Linked DNA regions of Streptantibioticus cattleyicolor NRRL 8057 = DSM 46488. The main gene of each other region encodes a partner of the protein of the gene in region 2 in a complex. Links are inferred from orthologs where the notes say so. Each region holds a gene or a part of one and is shown on either strand. Other genes may lie near its edges.

The links.
Region 1: the proteins of SCATT_RS13815 (region 2) and dnaN are in contact, whole or in part, in a cryo-EM structure (PDB 8GIZ), measured with the Escherichia coli proteins. The link is inferred for Streptantibioticus cattleyicolor NRRL 8057 = DSM 46488 from one-to-one orthologs.

What each region holds. Positions count from the first base shown.
Region 1 is NC_017586.1:3,275,034-3,283,223, forward strand. What follows is about bases 5,312-8,190. They hold dnaN (DNA polymerase III subunit beta), read right to left. Parts: upstream 7,377-8,190; coding sequence 6,246-7,376; downstream 5,312-6,245. Other genes in these bases: gnd (phosphogluconate dehydrogenase (NAD(+)-dependent, decarboxylating)), read right to left, coding at 5,312-6,093. Outside these bases: gyrA (DNA gyrase subunit A), read right to left, coding at 1-992; gyrB (DNA topoisomerase (ATP-hydrolyzing) subunit B), read right to left, coding at 1,039-3,084; SCATT_RS14630 (DUF721 domain-containing protein), read right to left, coding at 3,471-4,004; DNA replication/repair protein RecF, read right to left, coding at 4,001-5,131; more of gnd, read right to left, coding at 5,200-5,311. UniProt on the Escherichia coli protein: Confers DNA tethering and processivity to DNA polymerases and other proteins. Acts as a clamp, forming a ring around DNA (a reaction catalyzed by the clamp-loading complex) which diffuses in an ATP-independent manner freely and bidirectionally along dsDNA.
Region 2 is NC_017586.1:3,092,924-3,101,223, forward strand. Bases 3,201-6,189 are described here. They hold SCATT_RS13815 (DNA polymerase III subunit gamma and tau), read right to left. Parts: upstream 5,812-6,189; coding sequence 3,589-5,811; downstream 3,201-3,588. Other genes in these bases: SCATT_RS13810 (YbaB/EbfC family nucleoid-associated protein), read right to left, coding at 3,201-3,439; SCATT_RS13820 (HhH-GPD-type base excision DNA repair protein), read right to left, coding at 6,135-6,189. Also shown: SCATT_RS13790 (aspartate-semialdehyde dehydrogenase), read right to left, coding at 1-35; SCATT_RS13795 (aspartate kinase), read right to left, coding at 32-1,306; SCATT_RS13800 (DUF5063 domain-containing protein), read right to left, coding at 1,566-2,291; recombination mediator RecR, read right to left, coding at 2,284-2,883; more of SCATT_RS13810, read right to left, coding at 3,101-3,200; more of SCATT_RS13820, read right to left, coding at 6,190-6,725; SCATT_RS13825 (MerR family transcriptional regulator), read left to right, coding at 6,871-7,662; SCATT_RS13830 (glycosyltransferase), read left to right, coding at 7,672-8,300. UniProt on the Escherichia coli protein: Part of the beta sliding clamp loading complex, which hydrolyzes ATP to load the beta clamp onto primed DNA to form the DNA replication pre-initiation complex.

The DNA.
Region 1 (8,190 bases), 180 kb from region 2 along the record:
ACCAGGCGCTGGCCGGTGCGCGAGGAGGTCTCGTCGCGGACGTCGGCGATGCCGCCGACCCGGCCGTCCTTGACCAGGTCGGCGATCTTCTGCGCGAGGTTGTCCGGGTTGACCTGGTACGGCAGCTCGGTGACGACCAGGCACTGGCGGTTCTGGATCTCCTCGACCTCGACCACGGCCCGCATGGTGATCGAGCCGCGCCCGGTGCGGTACGCCTCCTCGATGCCGCGGCGGCCGACCACCAGGGCGCCGGTGGGGAAGTCCGGGCCCTTGATGCGTTCCATCAGGGCTTCCAGGAGTTCCTCGTTGGAGGCCTCCGGGTTGGCCAGGTACCACTGGGCGCCCTCGGCCACCTCGCGCAGGTTGTGCGGCGGGATGTTGGTGGCCATGCCGACCGCGATGCCGGCCGAGCCGTTGATCAGCAGGTTGGGGAAGCGCGACGGCAGGACCGTCGGCTCCTGGTTGCGGCCGTCGTAGTTGTCCTGGAAGTCGACGGTCTCCTCGTCGATGTCCCGGACCATCTCCATCGACAGCGGCGCCATCTTGCACTCGGTGTACCGCATGGCCGCCGCCGGGTCGTTGCCCGGGGAGCCGAAGTTGCCGTTGGAGTCGACGAGCGGCATGCGCATCGCCCACGACTGGGCGAGGCGCACCAGGGCGTCGTAGATGGAGGCGTCGCCGTGCGGGTGGTAGGTACCCATCACGTCGCCCACCACGCGGGCGCACTTGTAGAAGCCCTTCTCCGGCCGGTAGCCGCCGTCGTACATGGCGTAGAGCACGCGGCGGTGCACCGGCTTGAGGCCGTCGCGGACGTCGGGCAGCGCGCGGGAGACGATCACGCTCATCGCGTAGTCGAGGTAGCTGCGCTGCATCTCCGTCTCGAGCCCGACGGGCTCGACCCGCAGCCCGACACCTTCCACGGTGGCGGGTCCGCCCTGCGGGGTGACGGGGGTGGGGGAACCCTCAGGGGTGATGGGGGTCTCGTCGGCCATCGCTGGTCAAGGTCCTTTCGTACGGCAGGGGCTGCTGGGGGCCGACTCAGATGTCGAGGAAGCGGACGTCCTTGGCGTTGCGCTGGATGAACGAGCGCCGGGCCTCGACGTCCTCGCCCATCAGCACCGAGAACAGGTCGTCGGCCTGGGCGGCGTCGTCCAGCGAGACCTGGCCGAGCACGCGGTGGTCGACGTCCATCGTGGTGACCCGCAGTTCCTCGGCGTTCATCTCACCGAGACCCTTGAAGCGCTGGACGGAGTCGTCCCTGATGCGCTTGCCCTGCTGGCGCCCGAGTTCGATCAGGGCGTCGCGCTCGCGGTCGGAGTAGGCGTACTCGAAGTCGTCCCGGCCCCACTTGATCTTGTACAGCGGGGGACGGGAGAGGTACACGTGGCCGGCCTCGACCAGCGGGCGCATGAAGCGGAACAGGAAGGTCAGCAGCAGCGTGTTGATGTGCTGGCCGTCGACGTCGGCGTCCGCCATCAGGATGATCTTGTGGTAGCGGAGCTTGGAGATGTCGAAGTCGTCGTGGACCCCGGTGCCGAAGGCGGAGATCAGCGCCTGGATCTCCTGGTTCTGCAGGATCTTGTCGATCCGGGCCTTCTCCACGTTGAGGATCTTGCCGCGGATCGGGAGGATCGCCTGGTACTCGGGGTTGCGGCCGGCCTTGGCCGAACCGCCCGCGGAGTCACCCTCGACGATGAAGATCTCGCACTTGCTGGGGTCGTTGGACTGGCAGTCGCTGAGCTTGCCGGGGAGCGAGGCGCTCTCCAGCAGCCCCTTGCGCCGGGTCAGGTCGCGGGCCTTGCGGGCGGCGACCCGGGCGGTGGCGGCCTGGATCGCCTTGCGGACGATGTCGGCGGCCTCGTTGGGGTTGCGGTCCAGCCAGTCGGACAAGTGCTCGTGGACCACCTTCTGCACGAAGGTCTTGGCCTCGGTGTTGCCCAGCTTGGTCTTGGTCTGCCCCTCGAACTGCGGCTCGCCGAGCTTGACCGAGATGATCGCGGTCAGACCCTCGCGGATGTCCTCGCCGCTGAGGTTGTCGTCCTTCTCGCGCAGCAGCTTCTTGTCGCGCGCGTAACGGTTGACCAGGCTGGTCAGCGCGGCGCGGAAGCCCTCCTCGTGGGTGCCGCCCTCGTGGGTGTGGATGGTGTTGGCGAAGGAGTAGACACCCTCGGTGTACTGGGTGTTCCACTGCATCGCGAGCTCCAGCGAGAGCATCCGCTCCTTGTCCTCGGCGTCGATGCTGATCACCGAGGGATGGATCACCTCGCCCTTGCGGGAGTTGAGGTACTTGACGAAGTCGACGATGCCGCCTTCGTAGTGGTACCGCACCGACAGCGGCTTGCCGTCCTCGTCCACGTGCTCGGCGCGCTCGTCGGTCAGCGAGATGGTCAGCCCCTTGTTGAGGAAGGCCATCTCCTGGAAGCGCCGCGAGAGCGTCTCGAAGGAGTAGTCGGTGGTCTCGAAGATGTCCGGGTCGGCCCAGAAGGTCACCGTGGTGCCGGTCTCGGCGGTGGCCTCGACCTGGGCGAGCGGTGCGGTCGGCACGCCCATCTTGTAGTCCTGCGTCCACCGGTGGCCGTCGCGCTTCACCTCGACGGAGACCTTGGTGGACAGCGCGTTGACCACCGAGACGCCCACACCGTGCAGACCGCCGGAGACGGCGTAGCCGCCGCCGCCGAACTTGCCGCCCGCGTGCAGCACGGTGAGCACGACCTCGACGGCCGGCTTGCCCTCGGAGGGGACGATGTCCACCGGGATGCCGCGGCCGTTGTCGACGACGCGGACGCCGCCGTCCGCCAGGATCGTCACCTCGATGGTGTCGGCGTGCCCGGCCAGCGCCTCGTCGACGGAGTTGTCCACCACCTCGTAGACCAGGTGGTGCAGGCCGCGCTCACCGGTCGAGCCGATGTACATGCCGGGGCGCTTGCGGACCGCGTCGAGCCCTTCGAGGACAGTGATCGCGCTGGCGTCGTACGACGGGGAGGCCCCGCCGGAGCCGGCTGTGGCTCCCTGCGTCGTAGAAGCGGTGTGGTTCTCGTTGGGGTTGCCGGAATCGGCCACGAAGCGCCCTTTCTGGCACAGCACGAGCCGTCTCCGGGCGCCCCGGAGCGGCTGCGTCGTTCGACATGATCCGCAGGTTCCCCCGTGCCGTTGGCCAGGGGCGGGCGGTTGTCCCCCAGTCTACCGGTAGCGGCGGGTCAGATGGGGGTTTGGCGGTGCCTGAGTTCCCATGTGCCGCCCGAAGAGGGCTTCCGCCTAATCCCCATACGCGGACCTGGGCTCCAAGCGGCTCACACGGGCGCTCAGGGCTTCCACCCGGTTACCGCCCGGTTGACCGCGGCGCGTCGCCGCCACGGGCCGCGGCGCCATTACCACAGCCCTGCGAATCGGACCTACTTCACAATGGTCGCGCGCGAACGGCCCGGGTCGGCGCGATGAGACGAACGTCACCCGATGGTCCGGCCGACGCGTCAGCCGTAGGTGTCCCGGGGGCCGGAGCTGCCCGGGGCGCGCAGCCTGCCGTACGAGCGCGGCGGACCGGCCGGGCCGAGCACCTTGATCAGCTTGACGGTGCCGTGGCCCAGGTCCGCGTTGAGCCGGGCCACCAGCGCCGCGGCGAGCAGCCGCACCTGGGTCGCCCACGCGGTGGAGTCGCACCGCACAGTGAGGACCTTGGCCTCCTCGTCGTAGCCGACCGGCTCGCAGTGCTTGGCCAGGTCCTCCCCGACGATCTGCGGCCAGCGGCCCATCACCCCGCCGACCGCGGCCGGCGCCTCCCAGCCGCGTTCGGTGATCAGCCGGCTGATCGCGGCGCCCAGCGGCAGCGGGTCGCGGCCGTCGGCCCGGGCCCCGGAACGCAGCCCGCCGCGCCGCGCCTGCTTCTTCGCCTGCGCCGCGGCGCCCCGGGCCCGCGCCTGCTCCTTGGCGGCGCGCAGCGCGACCCGGGCCAGGTCGACGCCGGTGGGCGCGGGGGTGGGGGTGGGGCTGGGGGGCTGTTCGGTCATCGCCGGGTCACGCTCCCGTCGGCCACCGTGTACCGCGCGCCGGCCAGCGCGGCGGGTACGTCCTCGTCCACCGCCGCGGTCACCAGCACCTGCTCACCGGGGGCGACCAGCTCGGCCAGCCGGTCGCGCCGGGTGGCGTCCAGCTCGGCGAAGACGTCGTCCAGGACGAGCACCGGCTCCCCGCCGTGCCCCTCGGAACGCAGCAGGTCGTAGGAGGCCAGCCGGAGCGCCAGCGCGTACGACCAGGACTCGCCGTGGCTGGCGTACCCCTTGGCGGGCAGCGGGCCCAGCTTGAGCAGCAGCTCGTCGCGGTGCGGCCCGACCAGGGTGACGCCGCGCTCGATCTCCTGCTTGCGCGCCTCGGCCAGGGCGGCCAGCAGCGCCTCGTACCACTGGTCGCGGCCACCGGTGACCACCTCGCCGGTGGAGGGGCGGTACTCCAGCTCGACCGGCCCGCCCTCGGGGGCGAGCTGGTGGTACGCCTTGTCGGCCAGCGGACCCAGCGCGGCCACCGTCTCCAGCCGCTGGGCCAGCAGTTCGGCCCCGGAGCGGGCCAGGTGCTGGTCCCACACGTCCAGGGTGGACAGGTCGGCCGTCCGGCCGCCGTGCCGGCGGGCCAGCGCGGCGCTCTTCAGCAGCGTGTTGCGCTGTCTGAGCACCCGGTCGTAGTCCTGCCGGACCCCCGCCATGCGCGGCGCGCGGGAGGTGAGCAGTTCGTCGAGGAACCGTCGGCGCTCCCCCGGGTCGCCCTTGACCAGCGCGAGGTCCTCGGGGGCGAAGAGCACGGTGCGGACGATGCCGAGCACGTCACGGGGGCGGGACTGGGCGGACCGGTTGACCCGGGCGCGGTTGGCGCGGCCCGGGTTGATCTCCAGTTCGACCAGCTGGCTGCGGTCGCCGTGGGCGACGGCGGCCCGGATCACCGCCCGTTCGGCGCCGAGCCGCACCAGCGGCGCGTCGGAGGCGACCCGGTGGCTGCCCAGGGTGGCCAAGTAGCCGACCGCCTCGACGAGGTTGGTCTTGCCCTGGCCGTTGGGGCCCACGAAGGCCGTGACGCCCGGGTCGAGCGGGACCTCGGCCCGGGCGTAGGAGCGGAAGTCGGCAAGCGACAGGTGCGTCACGTGCATCGCCTTGCTGTGGCGCGGGGCCGCGCCGACCTCCCCTGGGTTGCTTCCGCCGGTTAGGGCGCCTGGTCCTACTTGGTGTCCGACGAGCCGGCCGCCTCGACCGCGTGGCCGCCGAACTGGTTGCGCAGCGCGGCGATCATCTTCATGGCCGGCGAGTCGTCCTGCCGGGAGGAGAAGCGGGCGAAGAGCGACGCGGTGATCGCGGGCAGCGGCACCGCGTGGTCGATGGCGGCCTCCACCGTCCACCGGCCCTCGCCGCTGTCCTGGGCGAAGCCGCGCAGCTTCTCCAGGTGCTCGTCCTCGTCCAGCGCGTTGACCGCGAGGTCGAGCAGCCAGGAGCGGATCACGGTGCCCTCGCGCCAGCTGCGGAAGACCTCGCGCACGTCGGTGACCGAGTCCACCGCCTCCAGCAGCTCCCAGCCCTCGGCGTACGCCTGCATCATCGCGTACTCGATGCCGTTGTGGACCATCTTGGCGAAGTGGCCGGCGCCGACCTTGCCGGCGTGCACCGAGCCGAAGTCGCCGGCCGGCTTGAGCGCGTCGAAGACCGGCTGGACCTTGGCGACGTTCTCCTCGTCACCGCCGTACATCAGCGCGTAGCCGTTCTCCAGGCCCCACACGCCGCCGGAGACGCCGCAGTCGACGAAGCCGATGCCGCGCTCGGCCAGTTCCGCGGCGTGCTTCTCGTCATCGGTCCACCGGGAGTTGCCGCCGTCGACCACGACGTCGCCGGGGGAGAGCAGGCCGGCCAGCTCGTCGATGGTGGCCTGGGTGGGGGCGCCCGCCGGGACCATCACCCACACCACGCGCGGGCCCTTGAGGCTTTCCACCAGCGCCTGCAGGCTGGGTACGTCCGACAGCTCCGGGTTGCGGTCGTACCCGACGACGGTGTGACCCGCGCGGCGGATGCGCTCGCGCATGTTGCCGCCCATCTTGCCGAGACCGATGAGACCGAGCTCCATCACAGATCCTTCGTTCGAAGCGTGCCTGACCTAGCCCCGAGCCTACGTCGGCCCGCTCGGCGCGGCTCAGCCGGACGCCGCCGCCGCGGACGGTCCCGGTGGGCGGGCCGGAGCCGCCCGGGAGCGCCCGGACGGCCCGCCGCCGGGCGGTCTCAGCCCGACAGCCGCACCGGCATGATCAGGTACTTGTAGCTCTCCACGGCCTCGGCGTCCACGGCCGGCTTGCCGCTGAGCAGCGCGGGCTTGGTGGAGGTGGTGAAGGAGAGCTGGGCCACCGGCGAGTCGATCGCGCTCAGGCCGTCCAGCAGGAACGTCGGGTTGAAGGCGATGGAGATGTCGTCGCCCTCCAGGTGGGCGTCGACCCTTTCCACAGCCTGTGCGTCGTCGCTGGAGCCCGCCTCCAGGGTGAGCACGCCCTCGGTGAAGCTCAGCCGGATCGGGGTGTTGCGCTCGGCCACCAGGGCGACACGCTTGACGGCCTCCACGAAGGGGGCGGTCTCGATCACGGCGACGGAGGCGAACTCGGTCGGGAAAAGTGTGCGGTACTTCGGCAGGTCGCCCTCGAGGAGGCGGGTGGTGGTGCGGCGGCCGGCGCCCTCGAAGCCGATCAGGCCCTCGCCGGCGCCCGAGCCGGACAGCGCCAGCGAGACGGTGTCGCCGCCGGTGAGCGCCTTGGCGGTGTCGAGCAGGGTCTTGGCCGGGACCAGGGCGACCGCGGAGAGGTCGGGGGTCTCCGGCTTCCACAGGAACTCGCGGACGGCGAACCGGTAGCGGTCGGTGGCGGCCAGGGTGACGGTGTCGCCCTCGATCTCGATGCGCACACCGGTCAGCACGGGCAGCGTGTCGTCACGGCCGGCGGCCACCGCGACCTGGGAGACGGCGGCGGCGAAGACCTCGCCGGGGACGGTGCCGGAGGCGGTCGGCATCTGGGGCAGCGCGGGGTACTCCTCCACAGGCAGGGTGTGGAGTGTGAATCGCGAGCTGCCGCAGACCACGGTGACCCGGACGCCGTCGGTGGCGATCTCCACCGGACGGTTGGGCAGCGCGCGGGAGATGTCGGCGAGCAGGCGGCCGGAGACGAGGACGGTGCCCTCCTCGTCGACGTCCGCGTCCACCGAGACCCGGGCGGAGACCTCGTAGTCGAAGGCGGACAGGCTCAGCTGGCCGTCCTCGGCCTTCAGCAGCAGGCCGGCGAGCACGGGCGCCGGCGGGCGGGCCGGGAGACTGCGGGCCGCCCAGGCCACTGCCTCCGCGAGTACGTCGCGTTCCACCCGGAACTTCACCGGAACCGCCTCCTGCTGTTGCTGGCTGTCTGTGCCAGGCCGTCCTGCGGCCTTCTGCGTCCTTACGGCCATCTGCCGGAGAACAGTCTGACGCACACCACCGACAACGGATGCGGTTCCGGGTCAAGCCCGGGCGTCCACCCGAGGGCGGCCCGCGGCTCGGTTGTGCACAGGCCCCACTTCGATCTTGGCTTCCCGGACTCTATGTGTAGTCGTAGTAATAGGGGTTGTGGATACCGTGGATAACCGGTTCCGCCGCAGGTCAGCCCAGGTTTTTTATCCACCGGGCCTGTGGGTGGCGGCGGTGGACAACCCGGGTCCGCTGTGGACAGCCGGAAGTTGTGCACACCCCATACACAGGGAGAGGGCAGTTCTCCCCATCGTTGTCCCCAGGAATACCCAGGTTCTCCCCAGCCCAACCCACCCCCTGGGTGTGACGCCTTTCACTCCATCCGGCGATGGGGGGTGGCGAGTTGCCGAACAGTGGACAGCGCTGTGGAGAAGCTGTGGGTAACCGCCCGGACCCTGTGGGCAGCCGGTGGACAACGCTCGGCGCGGGTTGTGGGCGAAGTGGTTGTCCACAGGCTGTGGAGAACCTTTTCCCACAATTCCACACCCCGCTGACCTGCGATGATCCTTCCGTCGCCATCCCCCTTGTGGAGGGGGTCGGGACAACTTCGTCCTCCCCAGCCTGTGGATGGCGGATCGGCGGCGAACCTGTGGAGCAGTGTGCCGCCGGAGGGTGAATTCGAACAGCGGGTGTGGACGTGTCGGGGCGGCGGAACGGGCGCGGACGGCCCGGCCCTCCGGGCGC
Region 2 (8,300 bases):
GCCAGCGTCGGGCCGGTGCGGCCCGCCGGGGTCATCGTCCGGTCCCGCCGTAGACGACCGCCTCGTCGGTCTCGCTGTCCAGGCCGAAGGCGCTGTGCACGGCCTGCACGGCGGCCTTGACGTCGTCGGCACGGGTGACCACCGAGATGCGGATCTCGGAGGTCGAGATGAGCTCGATGTTGACGCCGGAGTTGGAGAGCGCCTCGAAGAAGGCGGCGGTGACCCCGGGGTTGGTGCGCATACCGGCGCCGACCAGCGAGACCTTGCCAATCTGGTCGTCGTAGCGCAGCGAGTCGAAGCCGATCTGCCCCTTGGCCTTGGTCAGCGCCTCCATGGCCTTGTGACCGTCGGTCTTGGGCAGGGTGAAGGAGATGTCGGTCAGCCCGGTGGCCGCGGCCGAGACGTTCTGCACCACCATGTCGATGTTGATCTCGGCGTCGGCGATGGTGCGGAAGATCGTCGCGGCCTCGCCCGGCTTGTCCGGCACGCCGACGACCGTGATCTTGGCCTCGGAGGTGTCGTGGGCGACGCCCGAGATGATCGCCTGCTCCATGGCTTGCTCTTCTCCTTCAGCCTTGTTGCGCACCCACGTACCCACGTGTCCGGAGAACGAGGACCGGACGTGGATCGGGATGTTGTAGCGGCGGGCGTACTCGACGCAGCGCAGGTGCAGCACCTTGGAGCCGCTGGCCGCGAGTTCGAGCATGTCCTCGTAGGGGATCTCGTCGATCTTGCGGGCCTTCTTCACCACCCGCGGGTCGGCGGTGAAGACGCCGTCCACGTCGGTGTAGATCTCGCACACCTCGGCGTCGAGCGCGGCGGCGAGGGCCACCGCGGTGGTGTCCGAGCCGCCGCGGCCCAGCGTGGTGATGTCCTTGCTCTCCTGGGAGACCCCCTGGAAGCCGGCCACGATCGCGATGGCGTTGGCGTCGAGGGCGTCCCGGATCCGGCCCGGCGTGACGTCGATGATCCGCGCTTTGTTGTGGACCGAGTCGGTGATCACACCCGCCTGGCTACCGGTGAACGACAGCGCCTCGTGCCCGAGGTTTTTGATCGCCATCGCCAGCAGTGCCATGGAGATCCGCTCTCCGGCGGTCAGCAGCATGTCGAACTCGCGCCCGGCAGGGATCGGGGATACCTGCTCGGCGAGATCGATCAGCTCGTCCGTCGTGTCGCCCATCGCCGACACCACGACGACCACCTGGTGGCCGCTCTTCTTGGCATCGACGATTCGCTTGGCAACGCGCTTGATGCCCTCGGCATCCGCAACGGAGGAGCCGCCGTACTTCTGCACGACAAGGCCCACGTGCGCTCCTCGCAACTGTGTCTTCTGGGGGCTGCCCCAGTCCCCCGGTACGGGGGTATGCGGTCGGCTCAGTCTAACGAGCGGGCCGGATCCGCCCGTTATGTATCACATGGTGAGACGTTCCGCTCACGCCATGACCGGTGGGGCACGACCGGTGGGCCAAGGCCCACCCGCTCAGCGGCGATGCCTGCCCGCTCGCCGCCCGCTCACACGGAACCGTGGCCCAGCTCACGTCGGCCCCCGGGTGCGGGGGCCCCGCTCAGCGCTGCCCGTCCGGGTCCGCCAGCCGCAACGGCACGGCCAGCTCGGCGCGCATCACCCGGCCGGCCTCCTCGGCGAGGCGCTCGTCACCGTCCTCGGACTGGCCGTCGGTGTCCAGCCCGTCCAGCTCCTCCAGCGGCGAGTCCAGCCGCACGTGGGCCACGAGCGACTGGAGCGCCCGCAGGCTGGCGCTGGCGGTCGGACCCCAGTTGGACAGGTAGGAGAACTGCCACCACCACAGCGCCTCGGAGACCCGGCCCTCCTTGTAGTGCGCCAGGCCGTGCGTGAGGTCGGTGACCACGTCCGCCAGGTCGTCGGAGATCCGGCAGGCCACCGGCACGCTGCGCGGCACGTACGGGTCGAAGACCTCCGAGTAGACGTCCACCGGCTCCAGCAGCGCCGCCAGCCGCTCGCGCAGCTCGTCGGCGTCGGGCTCGGGGCCCGCGTCCGGCTCGTAGCGCTCCTCGGGGACGATGTCCTCGTGGGCGCCGAGCCGGCCGCCGGCGAGCATCAGCTGGGAGACCTCCAGCAGCAGGAAGGGCACCGCGCTCGCCGGCTCGTCACCCTTGGCCACTTCACGGACGGCCACGATGAAGCTCTCGATCTGGTCGGCGATCTGCACCGCGAAGTCGTCCGGTGCCTCCGAACGCCTCGGGACGCGGGGGACCGGGGGCGCGGCCGTCGCCGGGCGGCCGGGGTCGTTGCGCACCGCAGTGTCAGACATCGAGCAGTCGTCTCCCTTCGAAGGCACGCCCCAGCGTCACCTCGTCGGCGTACTCCAGGTCGCCGCCGACGGGGAGCCCGCTGGCCAGCCGCGTGACCTTCAGTCCCATGGGCTTGATCATCCGCGCCAGATAGGTGGCGGTGGCCTCGCCCTCCAGGTTGGGGTCGGTGGCCAGGATCAGCTCGGTCACCGTGCCGTCCGCGAGCCGGGCCAGCAGCTCCCGGATCCGCAGGTCGTCCGGGCCGACGCCCTCGATGGGGCTGATGGCGCCGCCCAGTACGTGGTAACGGCCACGGAACTCACGGGTCCGCTCGATGGCGACGACGTCCTTGGGCTCCTCCACGACGCATATCACCGCGGGGTCGCGGCGCGGGTCCTGGCAGACCCGGCACCGTTCCTCCTGGGCGACGTTGCCGCACACCGCGCAGAACCGGACCTTCTCCTTGACCTCGGCGAGCGCGTGCGCCAGCCGGCGCACATCGGCCGGGTCGGCCTGAAGGACGTGGAAGGCGATCCGCTGCGCGCTCTTGGGCCCCACGCCGGGCAGCCTGCCCAGCTCGTCGATGAGGTCCTGGACCACGCCTTCGTACACCGAACGCCTTCTTCCTTCGTGTCCCTACGGGTGCGGCACCGTGGTGGCCGCCCGCGCGGGGCGTCCTGCCCCGGGGTACGTACCGACCCCGTACCTGCCTCATTCTTCTACGCCGACCCGCTCCTCGTCCGCCCGGAGACGATGTCCGCCGGGATTTCCCCGGCCGGACATCTCCGCGCCACCGCGGGTGGGGGCGCGTTTCCGCAGGTCGGACGGGTCAGAACGGGAGGCCGGGGATCTGGCCGCCGCCGAGGCCCTGGGCGAGCGGGCCGAGCTTGTCCTGCTGGACCGCCTGCGCGGAGGCGTTGGCGTCCCGCACCGCGGCCAGCACCAGGTCGGCCAGCGTCTCGGTGTCCTCCGGGTCGACCGCCTTGGGGTCGATGACCAGGCCGACCAGCTCGCCGGCCCCGCTGACGGTGGCCTTCACCAGGCCGCCGCCCGCGCTCCCCTCGATCCGCGCCTCGGCCAGCTCGGCCTGGGCCGCGGCGAGGTCCTGCTGCATCTTCTGCGCCTGCTGCAGCAGTTGCTGCATGTTCGGCTGACCACCGGGCATCACTGGATCGCTCCTGCCGTGTACGACAACGTCTGCAACGCAACGTCCGAACGTGTGCGGTAAGGCGAGCCTACGTGCTCGGGGCCCGGTGCGCGCCACCCCCGGGCCGGTACGTGCGGGGTGCGGGTGCGGTGGTGGCCCCGGTGGTGCGCTCAGTCGTGGGTGATCTCCTCGATCACCGTGGCCCCCAGTTCGCGGACGAAGAGTTCGTGGCCGGAGAGCGCGGTGTCGTCGAGATCGGGGTCGTCCTCCTGCGGGATGTCGTCCTCGATGGAGACCGGCGGCGGCTCCTCGGCGGCCGGGCCGGACGGGGCCGGGGCGGGCGGGGCCGGGGGCGCGGCCGTCGGCGGGGCGGCGGGCCGGTCGGGGGCGGGACGGCGGGCGGGGGCGCCGCCGCCGAAGCCTCCGGGGCCGCCCGCTCCGCCGTAGCCGCCGCCCGGCGGACCCGCGGGGCCGGCGGCCGGGGAGCCCGCACCGCCCGAGGGGTCCACCACGGCCTCGATCTTCCACTCCACGTTGAGCAGGTCGCCGACGGCCTGGCGCAGCACCTCCTCGCTGCCGCCGTTCACGAAGCTGTCCCGGGCGCCGGGGTTGGCGAAGCCGACCTGGAGCGTGCTGCCGTCGAAGCCGACCACCTGGGCGTTCTGGCTGAGCAGGATCCACGTGAAACGGCGCCGGTTCTTGACCGCCTCCAGGATGTCCGGCCACATCTGCCGCACCCGGGAGGGGTCGCCGACCGGGGCCGCCGCCGAAGGGGCGGGGGCCGGGGCGGCGGGCGGCTGCGCGGGCTGCGCCGGGGGTACGGGGGCGCCGCCGCCGGCCGGGGCCGCGGTGGGCCAGGCTCCGGGCCGGCGTCCGGGTTCGGCGGCGGGCGACGGCGCGGCGGAGCCGGGTGCGGTGGCGGTGGGCCAGGCGCCGGGCGCCGGGGTCCGCGCGGGCTGGGCCGCCGGGGCGGTGGCGGTCGGCCAGGCGCCCGGGGCGGAGGCGGCGGGGGCCTGCTCCGGGGCGGCCGGGGGCTGGGGTGCCCGCGGTTCGGGGGCGGGCGTCGGCGCCGGGGCGGACGGGGCCGAGGCGGACGGGGCCGGGGGCGCGGGGGCCGGCTCGGGGGCGGGCTGGGGGCGCACGGCCGCGCGGGCCGCCGCCGCGCCCGGGGCGTGGCCCACCGGCTCGTACCCCACCGAAGGAGCCGGGCCGGCACCGGCCGCGAGGCCGCCGGCGAGCGCCTGGCGCTCCAGCCGGTCGAGCCGGGCCTGGACCGACTGTTCGTCCCCGTAGGCGGCGGGCAGCAGCACCCGGGCGCAGATCAGCTCCAGCTGGAGGCGGGGCGAGGTGGCGCCGCGCATCTCGGTGAGCCCGGCGTTGACCACGTCGGCCGCGCGGCTCAGCTCGGCGGCGCCGAAGACCGCGGCCTGGGCCGTCATCCGTTCCACCACGTCGGCCGGGGCGTCGATCAGCCCCTTCTCGCCGGCGTCCGGGACCGCCGCGAGGATCACCAGGTCCCGCAGGCGTTCTAGCAGGTCGGCGACGAACCGGCGGGGGTCGTGGCCGCCCTCGATCACCCGGTCGACCACCCCGAAGGCGGCTGCGCCGTCACCCGCGGCGAAGGCGTCCACCACGTCGTCGAGGAGCGCGCCGTCGGTGTACCCGAGCAGCGCGGTGGCCATCGCGTACGTCACGCCGTCCGCGCCCGCGCCGGCCAGCAGCTGGTCCATGACCGACATCGAGTCACGCACCGAGCCGGCGCCGGCCCGGACGACCAGCGGCAGGACGCCCTCCTCCACCGGGATCGACTCGCGGCCGCAGACCTCCGCGAGGTAGTCGCGCAGCGTGCCGGGGGGGACGAGCCGGAAGGGGTAGTGGTGGGTACGCGACCGGATGGTGCCGATGACCTTCTCGGGCTCGGTCGTGGCGAAGATGAACTTCAGGTGCTCGGGCGGCTCCTCGACCACCTTCAGCAGGGCGTTGAAGCCCTGCGGGGTGACCATGTGCGCCTCGTCGATGATGTAGATCTTGTAGCGGCTGGAGGCGGGACCGAAGAACGCCTTCTCCCGCAGGTCACGGGCGTCGTCCACACCGCCGTGGGAGGCCGCGTCGATCTCGATGACGTCGATGGAGCCGGGTCCGCCGCGCGCCAGGTCCTGGCAGGAACGGCACTCGCCGCACGGGGTCGGGGTGGGCCCCTGCTCGCAGTTGAGGCAGCGCGCGAGGATGCGGGCGCTGGTGGTCTTGCCGCAGCCGCGCGGGCCGCTGAACAGGTACGCGTGGTTGACCCGGTTGTTGCGCAGCGCCTGCTGCAACGGGTCGGTGACGTGCTCCTGCCCGATCACCTCGGCGAAGGTCTCGGGACGATAGCGGCGGTACAGAGCGAGGGACACGCTTACGACGATATCCGGGGACACCGACAACAGTGACCCGCCGCCCGCTCCCCACCGGTCCCCCCGAGGCTCGTGCACCCCTTCCACCCCAGGTCAGCGCGGTGCCCCGGTTCGTCACGCGCCTGCGCCGAACTCTCCCCGCGGACGCCGGGCCGCACGCCACGGACCCGGCGCCGACGTGTACGCCGGGCGCCCCCTCGTAGGCGGAACGCGCGCTGGGCGCGCGCTCGGGCGGGGCGCCGGGGCCTGCGCCGGGGCGCCACCGGGAGCGCGCCGGGCGGGAGCCCCGGCGGCCATGGCACCGCCAGGCCGGAGCCGTCGGGTCAGGGCTTTTTCCGTGCCGCCTTGGCGGCACGTTTCGCTTCCTGTTTGGTGGCGCGGACTTCGGCCAGGGATTCGGGGCCGGTGATGTCGGCGACGGAGCGGCGGGAGCCGGGTTCGCCGTAGGGGCCGGCGGCTTCGCGCCAGCCGTCGGGGGTGACGCCGAGTTGTTTGCCGAGGAGGGCGAGGAAGATCTGCGCCTTCTGCTTGCCGAAGCCGGGGAGGTCGACGAGGCGGGCGAGGAGTTCGTGGCCGGTGGCGGCGTCGCGCCAGACGGCGGCGGCGTCCCCGTCGTAGTGCTCGACGAGGTACCGGCACAGTTGCTGCACCCGTTTGGCCATCGAGCCGGGGTAGCGGTGGACCGCGGGCTTGGCCGACAGCAGGGCGGCGAACTCCTCGGGGTCGGCGGCGGCGATCTCGTGGGCGTCCAGGTCGTCGCCGCCCATCCGCCGCGCGATGGTGTACGGGCCGGTGAACGCCCACTCCATCGGGATCTGCTGGTCGAGCAGCATGCCGACGAGCGCGGCCAGCGGGCTGCGGCCGAGCAGCGCGTCGGCCTCCGGTCGCTGCGCGAGTCGCAGTGTCGTCGCCATCGCCGCCGTCCCTTCCGTCCGCGTTCCCCCTCCGATCCTGCCAGCCGGCCCGCCGACGGCCACCGCACGGCGTCCTTACCGCGTACTTGACCCCTACGTAGCGTCAGCCTTGAGACTCCGAGCGAGCGAGCGAGAGGTGACGGCGATGGGCTATTCGGTGGGGCAGGTGGCGGCGTTCACCGGGGTCACGGTGCGGACGCTGCACCATTACGACCGGACCGGGCTGCTGACCCCGGACGACCGCAGCCCGGCCGGGTACCGGCGGTACGACGACGGCGACCTCGCCCGGCTCCAGCAGATCCTGTTCTACCGCGAACTCGGGTTCCCGCTGGAGGAGATCGCCGAGATCATGAAGGATCCGCAGGCCAACGCGGTGCATCACCTGCGGGCCCGCCACCGGGCGCTGACCGAGCAGATCGCCCGGCTGCGGCGGCTGGTCGAGGTCGCCGAACGCGCCATGGCGGTGGAGCGCACCGGGGTCCGGCTCTCCCCCGAGGAACGGTTCGAGGTCTTCGGCGAGGTCGGCTTCGACCTCACCTACGTCTCCGACGCCGAGGCCCGGTACGGCGACAGCGAGCGCTACCGGCAGGCGATGTCACGGGCCGCGGCGCACACCAAGGAGGACTGGCGGGAGCTGATGGCCGAAGCCGCCGACTGGCGGCAGCGGCTGCTGGCCGTCTTCGACTCCGGGGCGGCCGCCGACGGGCCCGCCGCCATGGAGCTGGCCGAGGAGCACCGCGGCCACATCAGCAGGTGGTTCACCTCCTGCCCGTATCCGATGCACCGCCGTCTCGCCGACGACTACGTCACCGATCCGCGCGCCTTCGCGCTGGTCGTTCCCGCCACCGAACAACGTCCCGGCCTCGCCGCCTTCCTGCACACCGCGATCCACGCCAACGCGGCACGCGAACGGCCGGGCCGCGCCGACCCGAGTTGAGGAGTTCCCTTGCGTGTTCTGATCATGGCCGCCGGTTCCCGGGGGGACGTCGCCCCCTACACGGGGATCGGGGCCCGGCTGCGGGAGGCCGGCCACGAGGTGGCGCTGGCCACGCACAGCGGCTTCGCGGAGATGGTGAAGGGGTGCGGGCTGGCCTTCCGCGACCTGCCCGGGGACCCGCGTACGCCGGACGACGCGGCGGACCGGGACGGCGGCGGGCGGCGGACCGGGATGCGCGGCGCCGGCGCGTTCGTCCGGAAGCTGGCCGAGGGGGTCGCCCAGGCCGCCGAACCCGGCGCCGACCTGCTCCTGCTGTCGGCCACCACGGAGCCGCTGGGGGCACACGTGGCCGAGGCGATGGACATCCCGTACCTGGGGACGCGTCTCCAACCCGCCACGCCCACCGGCGAGTTCGCTCCCCCGCTGGGCGGGGCGCGGTCACTGGGCCGCTGGGGCAACCGGGCCGCGGGGCGCCTGGCGCTGCGGGTGGTGGACCGGCTGTACGAGGACGCGGTGCGGGACCTGCGACGGCGGCTGGGGCTGCCCCCGTCGACCGCCCGGGCCGCCCGGCTGCGGCGGGAGGCGGCGGGCCGGCCGGTGCTGCACGGCTTCAGCCGGCTGCTGGTACCCCGCCCGGC